Regions from separate parts of the Lysinibacillus sp. ACHW1.5 genome, predicted to be linked through region 3. Evidence: riboswitches for the same ligand, from Rfam matches in the RefSeq annotation. Region 3 holds a riboswitch; each other region holds the start of a gene.
The links. A riboswitch is a leader RNA that binds a small molecule or an ion and turns the genes downstream of it on or off. The one in region 3 is predicted to bind cobalamin.

Region 1: another riboswitch for cobalamin. It lies ahead of L6W14_RS20960 (hypothetical protein); the one in region 3 lies ahead of L6W14_RS10215 (hypothetical protein).
Region 2: another riboswitch for cobalamin. It lies ahead of cobT (nicotinate-nucleotide--dimethylbenzimidazole phosphoribosyltransferase); the one in region 3 lies ahead of L6W14_RS10215 (hypothetical protein).

Annotation. Positions count from the first base shown of each region.
Region 1 is NZ_CP091777.1:4,180,987-4,186,125, reverse strand. Features, by position in the region: gene L6W14_RS20980 (C40 family peptidase) at 1-983, shown strand, start outside; gene ytvI (sporulation integral membrane protein YtvI) at 1,145-2,203, opposite strand; gene L6W14_RS20970 (hypothetical protein) at 2,294-2,848, shown strand; gene L6W14_RS20965 (glutathione peroxidase) at 2,930-3,475, shown strand; cobalamin riboswitch at 3,600-3,798, shown strand; gene L6W14_RS20960 (hypothetical protein) at 3,956-4,513, shown strand; gene L6W14_RS20955 (ABC transporter substrate-binding protein) at 4,497-5,139, shown strand, end outside.
Region 2 is NZ_CP091777.1:1,181,582-1,186,720, forward strand. Features, by position in the region: gene L6W14_RS05470 (ABC transporter A family member) at 1-146, shown strand, start outside; gene L6W14_RS05475 (ABC transporter ATP-binding protein) at 186-1,880, shown strand; cobalamin riboswitch at 1,977-2,153, shown strand; gene cobT (nicotinate-nucleotide--dimethylbenzimidazole phosphoribosyltransferase) at 2,245-3,300, shown strand; gene L6W14_RS05485 (trimeric intracellular cation channel family protein) at 3,352-3,957, opposite strand; gene L6W14_RS05490 (methionine gamma-lyase family protein) at 4,299-5,139, shown strand, end outside.
Region 3 is NZ_CP091777.1:2,072,967-2,078,105, forward strand. Features, by position in the region: gene L6W14_RS10195 (ABC transporter ATP-binding protein) at 1-661, shown strand, start outside; gene L6W14_RS10200 (YhfM domain-containing protein) at 720-1,088, opposite strand; gene L6W14_RS10205 (PH domain-containing protein) at 1,199-1,579, shown strand; gene L6W14_RS10210 (GNAT family N-acetyltransferase) at 1,743-2,510, opposite strand; cobalamin riboswitch at 2,724-2,908, shown strand; gene L6W14_RS10215 (hypothetical protein) at 3,134-3,889, shown strand; gene L6W14_RS10220 (elongation factor G) at 4,026-5,139, opposite strand, start outside.

The sequences.
Region 1 (5,139 bases), 2.1 Mb from region 3:
TTAAAAAATTACAAGAAGAACTAACGAAACTACAACAAGAGATCGACGCAAAAGTAAAGGTATTTAAACAAGTACAAGCAGATATTAAAGAAGTGGATGCTAGTATTGTTGAAACACAAAAACGTATCGAGCAACGTTCAAAAATTTTAAGTGAGCGTATGGCTGCATACCAAGCACAGGACAACACTGTAGGTGTTTATTTAAATGTAGTGCTTGAGGCAAAAAGCTTTGCAGATTTAATGGATCGTGTCGTAGCGGTAAAAACATTAATGGATGCTGACCAAGAATTAGTAGATCAACAGGAAGCAGATAAAGCAAGCTTAGAGCAACAAAAAGCTACATTAGATGAAAAACAAAAGGAACTTCAAAAACAATTCCAAGAGCTTCAGCAAAAAGAAAGCGAAATGGAAGTGAAGAAAGCTGAGAACGAAGCGAAATCACTTGCATTAAAAGCTGAAATTGCAACGAAACAAGAAGAAGAACGTTTAGAAGCTGAGCGTAAAGCAGCTGAAGAAGAGGCAGCTCGTTTACGTGCACTTCAAGCAGCTACACCAGTTATACAAGCAACTCAAAATAATGGTGGAGGCGAACCACAAAAAATTATTGTTGGGTCAGGAGCTGGCACTGTTTCTTCAGGAGATGCCATTTCTACAGCTAAACAATTCCTAGGACGCCCTTATGTTTGGGGTGGTAGCAACCCATCGACAGGCTTTGACTGTTCAGGTCTTGTACAATGGTCATATAAGCAAGCGGGTGTTTCTTTACCTCGTACAGCATCACAACAATATTTAGCAACACAACGCATTTCAGCAGGTGAAGCACGCGTTGGGGACTTAGTGTTCTTCAGCTATGGTTCAGGGGTAGCACACGTAGGTATTTATTTAGGTAATAACACAATGATCGACGCTCAAAACAATGGTGTCGTAATTGAATCACTTGATTGGTGGAATCAATACTTAGTAGGCTTTGGACGTATTCAATAGGCCTCACTATTATATAGACGGTTGAGATAAGAAAAAGGTCATCTTTGTAGAGAAAAATATACAAAGATGGCCTTTTTTGTTTTTAGAATGCTATTCTTTCAAAGAAACAAGACGACAACTTCTATTCTTGAAAAGAGATTTTCCTGCATACTAGATGGATATTAAATTTTAAAATTTACTTTGATGACACCTGTCTCTTTCAACGCTATAAAGAAAATAATAACGAATGGGCCGACAAGTAAACCGATAATACCAAATAACTGTAGACCTATGAACATGGAAATTAATGTTGGTAAAGTGGATAAACCGATATGGTCTCCCATTAATTTAGGCTCGACTACTCGACGAATAATAAGTAAAATAGCAGCTAAGATGAATAATTTTACAGCTATAGAGGTGTTTCCCATCAATAGGTGATAAAGTCCCCATGGCGCTAGAATAATGATAGAACCTAGGAATGGTACAATATCTATTAACCAGATAATAATCGTCATTGTTACTGCGTATTTCGGTTGGATTAATAGCAGTCCAATGAGTGTGACGCCTCCAATAATAAAGCTTACAAATAAGTGAGCCTTCATATAGCCAAGTGTTGCATCTTTTAAGCGATTTAAAATAATTTTTATCTTCTTTGCTGTATTGGGCTTTAAATATTTATAAGTGATTTGCTTTAACTTAGGCAAATCAAGCATAAATAGGAATAGCGCAATCATATAAACGAGAAGACTGATGAATAGGCTGGGTATCTCTGAAAAGAAGGCAGAAACTTTGCTATAATTAAAGAAGCTTAAAAAGGATTCTTCAACTTTCTTTATGAAATCCATTGTGGTTTTTTGAAGCGAAGCACTTACTTCAGGTGGAAAGTCTTCTGTATATTTAGAAATATTTTCTTGCATATGAAGCCACATATCTGATAGCTTGGAAATATAATAGGGAGCTTGCTTAGACAGTAAAATTATTTGTGTCATTATTTGGGTAATGGACAGATAACAAATAATAGATATAACTATTACACTCACTATGTAAATAAAAGCAACTGCTATTTTCCGTGACATTTTCCATTTCCGTTTAACGAACATGACAAGTGGTTCTAAGAAAAATGCACTAATCCCAGCAAGGATTAAAGGCATGGACACTGGGATAACAAAATACGCAGCTAGAAGTAGGGATATAATCACAATCAACCGAAAAATCAATTTCCTAGCATTAAATTTATTCATAAACTCACCTTCTTTGCGAAAAAAATTAAGTTAAGTGTACCATAAATCAAATTTTATTACGTTCTGAATCAATAAAGGTAGGGATGAATTATGGAAAAAGAGATTTTGCAACTTTTTAGTAATTTAACAGAGCATGATCGCGATATTCAATATGAATCTTACGAGGAATTAATGAAAATTATGCAGGAACCTGTAGATTGGACATATGCAGTTTGGGAACAGCTAGTAAAAGCACTTACATACAATAATGGTTATTCTCGTGCACGTGCTGCACAAATTTTATGCGCTTTAGCTGCAAAAAGTGATCCAGAAGAAAGGGTCTTGGAGGATTTTTTAAAGATTTGGGCTGTGACTTACGATGAGCAATCTGCTACAGCAAGGCATGCATTACAAGCAATTTGGAAAATTGGACAAGCGGGTCCAGTACAAAGAGATTTGGTTGTATCGTATCTAGCTAAAAGATTTCAAACATGTATAGATGAAAAACAGCCATCTCTTATTCGTCAGGATATTATTATGTCATTTAAAAAGCTATATGATCAAACAAATGACTCGAAATTATTAGATATTGCCCATCGTTTAATTAATGAAGAACAAGATGCTAAATATAAAAAGAAGTATAAGTCAGCCATCCGTTCAAAGTAGCGAGGTGGTGTTTTTTTGTGCAAATTCTTTGATGAGCGGTAGAATAGTCAACTATAATGAATGAAAAAAGGGGATTATGGCATGAGCATTTATAATTATCTAGTTCGGAAGCCTAATGGCGAAATTTTATCGATGGAAACATATCGTGGAAAAACAATGTTAATTGTTAACACGGCAAACCAATGCCGATTTACATATCAATTTGAAGACTTACAGAAAATGTATGATAAATATGGAAAAGAGAATTTTGTAGTTCTTGGATTCCCTTGTGATCAATTTGGCCATCAAAATCCTGAAGATGGGGAGGAAACTAAGCATCTCTGCAAGGTAAACTATGGGGTCACATTCCCGATTTTTGAGCTTGTACAGGTAAATGGAGAGGCTACCCATCCACTCTTTAATTATTTAAAGCATGAAGTGGATTACCGAGAGTTTGGGAAGGCAAGTATGCAGGAGAAAATGTTGGCAGAAGCAATTGTTCAACTTGCCCCAAGCTTTTTAGATGGTCGTAATATTCGCTGGAACTTTACAAAATTTCTAGTAGATGCTAATGGTAAGACCGTCTCACGCTTTGAACCAACAGATTCACAGCTCGATATTGAAAAAGCAATTGAAACACTATTATAGTAAATTTCTTAATAATGTAAAAATTTGTTAGGGTTTTCTCTTCAAGTAGAAATATTGCTATATTTTAAAACTGAGTACAGCTATTTTTTCTGAAGCATATATGATAAACTGCTTTACAAATGAAATATTCTTGCAGAATAAAGGTGCTAATTAGCATAATCGGGAATCCGGTGAAAAACCGGAGCTGTTTCCGCAACTGTAAGTGCAGCCATTATAAAGATTTACCACTGTCTCAAAGAAGATGGGAAGGTCCTTTATAACACATTCGTTTCATGTGACGAACTGTACAAGCCAGGAGACCGACCTTTATTTGAACGTATAAAAACTTCTCGGAAGCTAGGAGGATATACGGCAAATACATAGGCTTTGTCCAGTTTGATGGCTCATTATGTTATTTTTGTCGTTCCTTTGCAAAAAGGAGCGACTTTTTTATGCCTTTCAAATAAGAATTTTTCATTATAGAAAATAGGGGGGAAGCAAGTGAAAAAAGATGCCCGTTATTCTTGTTATCCATTTATGCGTGAGAAAGCTTCAACGGTCGATTTTGAAATTCGAACAGATAGCCTTACAACACATCTAGGAGTTGCATTAGCTGCGGTAAAAAAAGAGGATGTTCAAGTCGTTGCTGAGGATTTATTGCTTATGTTACCTATGGCGTATCATGTGAATGGCTCAGTTCGTGGGAAATTAGCAGTAACTGAAGAGGATTTATCTTGGTTAAGTGAGCGTTATGATTTTTACGTTCGCCATGTGAAGGAAGAGATTCAAAGTTTTGTTTTACCTCAAGGAACAGAGGCCGCTGCAGCCTTACATCTTTGTCGCAGTGAAGCAAAAAAATCATATCGTACTTTACACAAAGTATCAGAAGAACGAGAGGTTCCTGCTATTCTTTTCGATTACCTTGGTTTATTAGCTAATGTATGTTTTGTCATGGCTGTTTTTATGAATCAGCAAGCTGGAATAGCTGAAATACCGTTTATTAGTAAATCCTACCCAATGAAAAAGAAAAAGGAGAATAACAATGAAGAAAGTATTTAATTTCCAATGGCTATCAGTGCTCTTACTTGCACTGGTATTAGCAGGCTGTGGCACTGCTGAAGATACAAAAAATAAAGATGCTTCGCAAGATACACAACACGCAGAGAAAACAAGCTATAAAGTGACAGATGACCGTGGAGTGGAAATAGAGTTTAAAGAAGTACCAAAAACAGTTGTATCTTTACAACCAAGTAATACTGAAATTTTGTTTGCTTTAGGTGTTGGCGATAAAATTGTAGGAGCAACTGAGTACGATACTTATCCAGAGGAAGCACAAAAAATTGAACGTGTCTCTGATACTACGAACTTTAACAGTGAAAGAATTATAGCGTTAAAGCCAGATGTTGTCATTGCTTATACAATCGGTGATAAGGATGCCCTAAAGCCGCTTGAGGACGCAGGAATTAAAGTGTTTGTTATTCAATCTGCGACAACTTTCGATGATGTTTATGGAGATATCGAACAAATTGCTGCTGTGATGGATGTTGCTGATATAGGAAATAAATTAAATGAAGAGATCAAGGCGAAAATTGCTGAAGTACAAACGAAGGTGAAGGACGTAAAAACGCCGAAAAATGTTTATTTAGAGGTTAGCCCTAAGCCAGACATATATACAGCAGGCTCTA
Region 2 (5,139 bases), 890 kb from region 3:
ATAAAAGCATGCTCTTTAGTGAGGCGAAAAAGAAGTCAGTAGAAAATTTGTTCATAAGTAATGAAAAAGATCCGTATATGGAAAAGTTTCTACATATATTACAGGAAGAACCGAAAAATGCTTATCTGTATATCAAAAGGTTATAAGAAAACCTTAACTAAATCAGGGAGACAGAGTATTATTTCATGAAAATATTAGGTGAGGTATTTAAGTATACAAAGCCATACAAAGCAAAATTATTTCAAGTAAATATTTTGATGGGCATTTCTATGATTTTAAGTATAGTACACCCCCTTTTATTTGGTAAATTTATTGATTCTATAACAGTAAAAGACCTCAATTCAGCATTCATAATTATAGTGTTTATGGCTTTTTTGTTTCTTTTTAATTTATTTTTTAAAGTAATCCAAAAATATTATTTAACGAAATTTGCCTGCTATCTACAAATGGACATTAAGTTAAAGATAATAAAAAGAATCATGGCTATGGACATGGATGAGTATCAATTAAAAGCAAAAGGTGAACTGATGAATAAAATAGAAAATGATACAAAGGCATTTTCTGAAGTAGTATCAGAGTTTTTAAATATTGTTGTAGATTTTATCAGCATAATAATTGTGTTAGTAATATTGATAAATCTTAATTTTATTTTAGCTAGTATTTTATTCATAGCTTGTCCTTTAGCACTTATCATTTTTAAATATTATGGAAGAAAAATAAGGATGATGGATACTGCCATCAAAAAAGATTTAGATTCTTATTTAACCTATTTGGGAGAATTACTGTCATCATTTAAATTATTTAAGATATTTAATACTGAGATAAACGCAATAGATAACTATCAAAAGAAAATTACCTTATTATACAAAAATACTCTTGATAAAATGCGTTTAAGTATAAAATCAGCATCAATAATAGAATTAATAAACTTTACAAGTTATTTGATTATCCTTATTATAGGTGCCTACTTTATTTATAAAGGAAGCCTCACGTTAGGAGTATTAATAGCATTCACTACCTATGCCAATAACTTTAGTCAGTCATTTTTAAGATTTTCTCAACTAAATTCATTTTTACAAGAAGCAATTGTGTCTGTAAATAGAGTAAAAAACTTAATGCAAGACAATAAATATCATCTAAAGAAATTAGAAGTACCTGACTATGTAAATTCTTCGCATCATTTTAGAAAAGATAAAATAGTATTACGGAATGTAAGCTTTACCTATACTAATGCATTATCTCCAGTTTTAGAAAATATAAATCTCCAAATACCTTTGAAGAAAATTGTATTGATTAAGGGAGAAAGCGGATCAGGTAAATCGACATTATTGAATATATTATCAGGTTTATACATTAATTATCAGGGTGAAATATTTCTATCCAATCAAAATATTAGATATATTCCTATTGATGTTTATAGAAAAAGGGTATGTTTGGTAACGCAAGAGCATTTTATAATGACAGGGACAATAAGGGAAAATTTGTTATTAGCAAAGCCGAATGCAACGGACGAAGAATTAATTCAAATTTGTAAAATGGTTAACATTTATTCATATATAGAAACGTTGGACTATAAATTTGAAACTCTTATAGGGCATAACGGGCTTGAATTATCTACTGGGCAACAGCAAAGACTTTCAATAGCAAGATCGCTTCTAAGAGATGCGGATATCTATTTGTTTGACGAGATTACTTCTGCGCTTGATAAAGACAATCAAATAAATATAGAAACATTACTTTTATATTTAAATAAAGAAAAACAAAAGACTGTTATATTGGTTACTCATCACCCTGTTTTAATAAGTGAAGCAGATAAAATTTTTGAAGTTGATAAGCATCAAGTGAATGAGAGGGATTCATTAGTTGTTACAAGCTCTTGATAAGCCTATATTGTTTGAATAGGTGGTGTTACTAAGTTAACACTCAAAAAATTTTTTCCTCTTGACACTAAAAAAGTTGTAAAGTAGATTTAACATAATTACATAAAAGCAATAGGTGCCCACTAGGGAGAATAGGGAATAAAGTGAAAAGCTTTAGCGGACCCGCCACTGTATAAGGGAATTTCATAGTGTATGCCACTAGCAAATTGCTGGGAAGGTACTATGAGGTGTTGAACTTGAGCCAGGAGACCTGCCTACATGCTTTAGAAGATATAGATGATGGAAAAGTCTGTAGTTTATTTGTCATGACAATAAACTACAGACTTTTTATTTTGTCTTAATGAGAACGAGAGGAGAAATAATCATGCAATTATTACAAGACACGATTCAAAACATTCAGGGGGCTGATATGAAAAGTATGGAGCAAGCCAGAAAGCGGATTGATGCGCTTTGTAAGCCCCCAGGTAGCTTGGGTAAACTAGAATCACTTGCCGTACAGCTCTCTGGTATAACAGGACAATTATATCCGATGGTCGACAAAAAAGTGATGATTGTCTGTGCTGCAGATCATGGTGTTTGCGAGGAAGGTGTAACCACGAATCCACAAGATGTTACGGTCTTTCAAACATTAAATTTTCCTAAGGGGGGTACAGGCGTTTGTGCGATTGCTGGCATTACCAATGCAAAGGTGGTCACAGTAGATGTTGGGGTAAAAGGAGATATTCCACTTGATGCAGGTGTCCTTATTCATAAAATTAAATATGGTACAGATAACATGGCACAAGGTCCCGCTATGACCAAACAAGAAGCCATTCAATCGATAGAAGTAGGAATCCGTGTGGCCACTGAGGAAATCATAAAAGGTGCTGATGTACTTGGGACTGGAGAAATGGGCATCGGCAATACAACACCAAGTGCTGCGATATTAGCTGTTTTGACGGGATGCAACCCTATCGAAGTAACGGGGTTTGGTGCAGGAGTAGGCCAAGGAGGCATTGCCTATAAAGCGGCAGTTATTGAAAAAGCAATTACCTTAAATAAGCCTAATCCAAATGATGTTATTGATGTTCTGGCTAAGGTTGGAGGGTTAGAGATAGGGTCGATGACAGGTATTATTCTTGGCGCAGCTGCCCATCTTAAACCCGTTGTCATTGATGGATTTATTTCGACTATAGCCGCCCTCATTGCTTATAAGCTCGAACCAAAAGTAATCGATTATATCATTCCTTCCCATGCTTCAGAGGAACCAGGGGCAAAAATTGCCGCTGCCTTACTAGGCATTGAACCAATGTTGCACATGAATATGCGTTTAGGCGAAGGTTCTGGAGCAGCCTTAGCCTTTCCTATTTTAGATGCAGCTTGCTCGATGATGAAAAACATGGTGACTTTAGAAGAATCAATGCAGTTGTTAAAAAGATAAAAACAATAAAACAGCCAATGACTTAATTTTTGGTCATTGGCTGAATGGTATTTATGCACGATTTAATTTTCGTAATGGCAAGCGCCACTTCATCATATAGGAAAGAATACGTAAAGCTGTAATTACTGCGAATAAAATATAAAGGAAAATATCCCCTGTAAAAACCTCGAAGCCGATTAACAATCCAGCAAGAGCTGCCCAAACCCCATAAACTTCATCACGGAGAACTAATGGTTTTCTTCTAGCTAATAAATCTCGTACAATTCCACCACCTGAACCTGTCAAAACAGCAGCTACAATGACTGCGCTTACTGGCATATCAAGCTTGACAGCATAGAGTGCGCCTTGAATTGCGAATGCTGATAAGCCAATCGCATCTGTGAAGTTACCCCAACGATGCCAATGTTGAATCAGATGATGGGGAAAAATAAAGAATATCGTAATCGCAGCAAGCGCTATTTGAAACATCATATCCTGTCCCCAAAGTGTTGTGACAGGTAGTCCAATGAGTAAATTTCGGATAGCTCCTCCACCAAAAGCAGTCACAATACCAAGTATATATACACCGAATAAATCGTATTCTTCTTCCATGGCAATAATTGCCCCCGAAATAGCAAAGGCAATTGTTCCTATAATACTAAAAACCTCCCAAGCCATCCCTTTCACCCCTTCTATCAATAAATAAACTTTTTTAAAAGTTAAAAGACTTTTTACGTAACAGAATCTATGAATTTAATAGCCAAAATCGGTCATTAAATACGCTTCTTGAAATGAGTCCGCACATTAGCTTAGCGTAAAATGCCCTTAGAAACAATAGGCAAGTTTTACAGGTGCACATACAAATTGATAAAATGTGATTAAAATAAAGAAAAACATTCGTCAAAAGCGTTCATATAACAGTAGTTGGTTAGGGAATTCTAGAGTGATTGAAGTCAATTTAGATAGTCAATAAATCTTACTGATTGAAATGCGAGACATTATGAAATGGAGAAGAAAGAATGACGTTTACATCAAAGTTATCAACAGAAACGCTATCGTTAGCGGAAAAAGTAGAGGAACAAGTTCGGCCTTATCATGCCAAGGTAGAAGAAATGGCGTTCTACAATCAGCAGAAGGTGCTAGCAGCTTTCAGAAAGCATCAAGTAAGTGATTATCATTTACATCCAACAAACGGCTATGGCTATGATGATGAGGGACGGGATAATCTAGAGCGTGTTTATGCAGAAGTATTTGGTGCAGAGGCAGCCATAGTTCGACCACAAATTATTTCAGGGACACATGCAATTACGCTTAGTCTATTCGGTATTTTACGTCCTGGTGATGAGCTGCTTTATATTTCTGGTCAGCCATATGATACATTGCAATCCATTGTCGATGGTGGTGAAAAAGATACAGGTTCACTGAAAGATTATAAAATCGGTTATCGACATGTGGATTTACTAGATAATCAGGTTATTGATTGGGCAGGTGTCGAGGCTGCTATTACAGCACAAACCAAAATGATCGCGATTCAGCGTTCAAAAGGCTATGCAACACGTCCATCCTTTACAATAGAAGAAATTGCAGATATGTGTGTAAAGGTACGTAAAATAGCCCCGAAAGCTGTTATTTTTGTAGATAACTGCTATGGCGAGTTTGTAGAGGCACAGGAACCTACAGAGGTCGGTGCTGACTTAATGGCAGGCTCGCTCATTAAAAATCCAGGTGGAGGCTTGGCTAAAATTGGTGGCTATATTGCTGGCCGAGCAGATTTAGTGGAGAAATGTGCCTATCGTATGACTTCTCCAGGTATTGGAGCAGAAGCGGGGGCCACATTAAATACACTAGGTGATTTTTATC
Region 3 (5,139 bases):
TCATCTTACTGTAGGAAAAGGGGAAATAGTCGGCTTAGTAGGAGAAAGTGGCAGTGGCAAAAGCACATTGGCCAAAGTAATTATGCAGCTAGAAGCTCCTGAAAAAGGGGCAGTATACTTTCAACAGCAACCAATAACCAAGCATCGTCGCGCAGCTTTTTATGACAACTGCCAGATTATTTTTCAAAATGCAACAGCCTCTTTAAATCCCATGTGGACTGTAAGGGACCTATTAAGAGAGCCGCTTCAGCATAAGCAACCTATAACGGACACCTATTTACAGACCATGCTGGAGAAGGTCAAGCTACCAACAGATATCTTACATGCCTTGCCCTCTGAGCTAAGTGGCGGAGAAAAACAGCGAGTTAATTTATTACGATCCCTTTTGGTCGAGCCACAATTAATCGTATGTGATGAAATTATTTCAAGCCTAGATCGCTTGATTCAACGAGAAATCGTTGATTTATTAAAGACCTTGAATAAAGAAAGGGCAATGGCCATTCTCTTTATCTCTCATGACTTAAAGGCTGTTTCCTATTTATGCGATCGCATTTATGTGATGAAGGCTGGAACCATTGTTGATGAGAGCAACAAAGAGAATAACGGCTTTACCTTCACGGACAGCTATGCAAAAATGCTGTTTCAGGCAATGGATCATTGATTTGGCAAAACACTTCCTTTGAATGGGAAGTGTTTTTTTATGAGTGAACGAGCGCAGCTCATTTTTCAGTGAACTCCTTAGATATTGTGTAGATCGTATGCGTATCCTCGACATGCATCAAACTACTGTTTTGCCCTTTATCACCTAACCAAAGATGATAGCGATATTTGTTTCCTGCCTTGTCCACTATTTGTCCATCATATTCTGGCAAAGCCATATTGACAACACCCTCGTTTTTGACTGTTGTTGCAATGGCTTGTTGGAATAGTGTAAGTGATTCTTCATCCGTATATTCTTTAAAAAAATCAGTGTTCACCTTGTTAAATTTAGCACCAATAGAAATGCTGACCTTAGCTAATTTATCTTCTGGTTTTTCATTACATCCTAGTAAAACAACGGCTAGTAGAGACACTAAGGCAGCTATCATTATTCGCAACCACTCACCCCCTCTATAGGCTAAATAATACCACCATTTCCTGTCGTAGCTCTCACTTCTTTGTAATACATTAAATAAACGAGAGCGAAAGGGGACAGATAGTGGGCTTATTTGATGGATTGATCGGCAATGCAAGCGAGGTGAATTTAGAAAAACTACAGGAGGAGGTCCATAATTTATTAATCCCAAACGAGACAGTCAAGAACGCCTATAAAATTATTAGAGACACGTTTATTTTTACCAATAAACGATTGATCCTCATTGATAAGCAAGGAGTGACTGGCAAGAAAACAGAGTATCATTCCATTCCCTATAAAAATATCGTTCATTTTTCAGTCGAAACAGCTGGAACATTTGATTTAGATGCAGAGCTTAAAATATGGGTGTCTGGCAGTCCATTACCGATTCAAAAAAACTTCAATAAGGCGACAAATATTTATAAGGTGCAAAGCGTCTTAGCACAGTATGTTTTGGGGACGTAATGAAGGTGCTAATAGTACGTGTGCACAACCCAAAGCCCGCAGATTTGTGAGGCTTTTCTGTCGTGCCAGGAAGGGGGCGGTGTAACGGATTTTAAATCGGCTTCATGATTACGGTAAGCTCGAAAATACTGTCAAGTGTAAATAAGAGCGCCTTGCCGAGACCTTATTCAAATACAATCATTTCTCCGACTTCTTTAAACCCGAAGCGTTTATAAATATTTTTTCCATCCTCTGATGCCTGTAAGACTACGGGCTTTTGCTTATCGATTGTTTGACTGAGTAGGAATTGAAACATCTCACTGCCATAACCCTTGCCCCTATACGCATCTTTTGTCATCACATCATAAATCCCATAGCTATGTTTACTGTCGATTAATAATCCCGTAGCGATAGGTACTTCCTTTATACAACCAATAAACATGCGGGCATTTGATGCTAGTTTTTCCTGTGAGAATTGATGAAAGTAAATTTCTAATGCATCTCTTTCTGCTGTTTCTCCAAATAAACTTAGAAAAACTTCCTTATATTGTAGAAGATCTTCCTTGTTACTTACTTCTGTGATGGTAAGATAATTGGAAATTCGTGGACCTGTGTGAAGTGTATGGTCAAGCTTCATCATCATATTTCGTTCAGCTTCCTGTAAATTGCAGTCTTTTATCAGTTGTAGCCAATCATCGCTTAGATAGTTGGCATCCACCCACGTGCTGAAGGGAAGTTTATTCACAATGAAATGATTAATCCTTTGTTTAAGATGATTTTCCTTATGAATTATAGGCGATTTCGCTACTAACAAATTAAATGTATCAGTTGGAATATTTGTATTGGCTATGACAAAATGAGCTTCCTCTATAATTTGTCCAGAAACGGCTCGAGTAAATAGTTTCATTTTTTCCTCTAAATTACTCGTTACTAATTGTTGACTTGTTTTCATATTTTTCATCCTTCCACTATTAGAAGTACACTATCTTTCATTATAAAGTCAATGAAAGATAAAAAATACGCAGTTCACCTTTTTTATATCCCCCTATAACTTTATTAGTAGTTTGGAAAATATTATGATATTTGACTTTAGAAAAACACTACTTTAAAATTGATTTTAGTAATCTAATAGGAATGTGGAGTACACTCGATTCCTATGACAACTGAATAGCGTGTAGTAATAGGTGTAAATTGCGTGCAATTTGCTTAAAAGGGAAGTCGGTGTGAATCCGACACTGTCCCGCAACTGTAAATGTGAGCGACTTTTCAGCAACCACTGTCAAATGATGGGAAGGGGAAAAGTGGCGATGACCATGAGTCAGGATACCTGCCTGTTACGAGTACACACCATAAACCTACGAGGAATAGGAGGTGGCATGTTGACAAAACAGAATGCTCTGTTCGTCACAGTACGTCAAACGCCCATAGTAAATGAAAGGGTTCATAATCGAACTCGTTCACACATACTTAGGGTTTGTTTGGCATTGTGTGATGAAAGAAGATAAAATGAAGGATTTCCTCAAAAGTAGGGAGTCCTTTTTGTTTTGAAAATATGTACGCAAAGGGGATGCACGTATGACAAATATTCATGTAACGACAACGTTGGAAACGCCTTATGAAGATCTGAACATTTGTAAGCAACCACGCACAGAAGTTGCCAAGAAAGCGAAAACAAGAATGGTGGTCGAGTCTCTGATCGATCAATTATTAGCAACGAAGCTGATTCGCAATGATCGCTTCTTTGAGCAAATCTTATATAATAAAGAAATTATTTGGATACAAAATGGGGATGTGGACGGTCATCTTTTAGCGAAAGCAGCCATAGCAGATGAACTAAAAACAAAGACGAATAGTTTTATGATGTACATGCCGACCAATCCGATTGTCTATGAGGTCAAAGGAGAAGCGTATCACTTAATTACGCGCATTGATTCTACACGCGCAAAGCCCAACCTCGACCGTCTATCATTGGAGCCCAAGCCTGTTTTAAGTGCCGCTCGTGTCAATGACTTATTATGCTCGATTGTCATGCGCTTTTACGAAACATATTTATATGATTTAGCATCTCATCATGACAAACTCATTGCATTTGTGCAGCAGGAATATGCCCAATTTATTGAAGCGGTGCAAGCGTTAAATGATTATCATTTCAACTGGCATCCACGTGGCAACGGTCACGAGCTTTTACTGCAATTAATTGATCATCTACAACTATTAAAAAGTCAACCTGGTAAGGTACTCATTGATTTTACGAACAAGCATGACTATGTAATAGTTGAACCCGCATATTTGTTGGACAATCCAACAAAGAAAGCTGTCGGTGCACTATAAAAACAAGCCCTCCATTTTTTGGAGGGCTTGTAATATCTTGTTGTAGGGTAGAGATATATTGATGCCCAAGCAAGAAATACCCGCGCTAGAGCGATGGATACCCGTGGAAGCCGAGAAAATACCAGAAGCGCCCACCCTACAGGCAATGCATGGCTGCCTGTGCTTCTTGCCATGGAACCGAATATCCTTTGCCCTTAGCACAAAAGATACTAGAGGAACTATACTCAGGGTCGGCATTTTTATCATAGCCAATCTGTGCAATCACATCCTCTGTATTATGGCACACATCATAGCCATCAAATTGGAGTGTGAGTGCACCTTTCCCATTTGTATAGGCGGCAAAGGTTGTACTGTAGCTCATTAAAGTGGCAACAGGTGCACGACCTGTTAGGATAACATCCGTTTCGGATAAAATCGGGTCATCGAACGTGCCTGCTGCTTGCTGAATATCAGTCATCATACGACCGATAAAGTCGTTTGAAGCTTTCATTTTAAAGCGATAATAGGGTTCAAGTAGAACATTTTGTGCCTGCTCCAGCCCCTGACGCAGGGCACGGAAACTGGCTTCACGGAAATCTCCCCCCGATGTATGTTCATTGTGCCCGCGACCTGTTAGAAGTGTAAAATGAATATCTGTTACAGGGAAGCCTGTTAGTAGCCCATGATGGTCACGCTCAAACAGGTGCTTTTCAACAAGGCGCTGATTGCCTACAGATAAATGATCGGCATGACAGGCATTGGTGAAGGTATTACCTGTTCCACGTGGATTTGGCTCCATTAATAAATGAACTTCTGCATAATGCTTGAGGGGCTCGAAATGACCATAGCCCGTTACGGTCGTCGCAATGGTTTCCATGTATAAAATTTGCGGCTCACCAAAGGAGACAGCTAATGAAAAACGTGTCATTAATACCTCAGTTAGGACCTCCAATTGAATGACACCCATAATATGCACATGGATTTCCTGAAATTTTTCCTGCCAGACCACACGCAAGGACGGCTCTTCTGCTTCGAGTAACCGGAAAATCTGTAGCACTTCCTTGATATGCTGATCACCCTCATATTGAACCTTTGCCTGTAAGGTTGGGACAAGCTCATAGGGCTGTGATAGCATCGTTGTACCGATTCGATCCCCAATGTTTGCCTGGCTCAGTCCTTTGACAGCGAAAATTTCTCCTGCCTCTACCTGTTGAACGGTCTCAAAGCGACTGCCGTTATAAAGGCGAATTTCGGTCACTTTTTCTGTTACT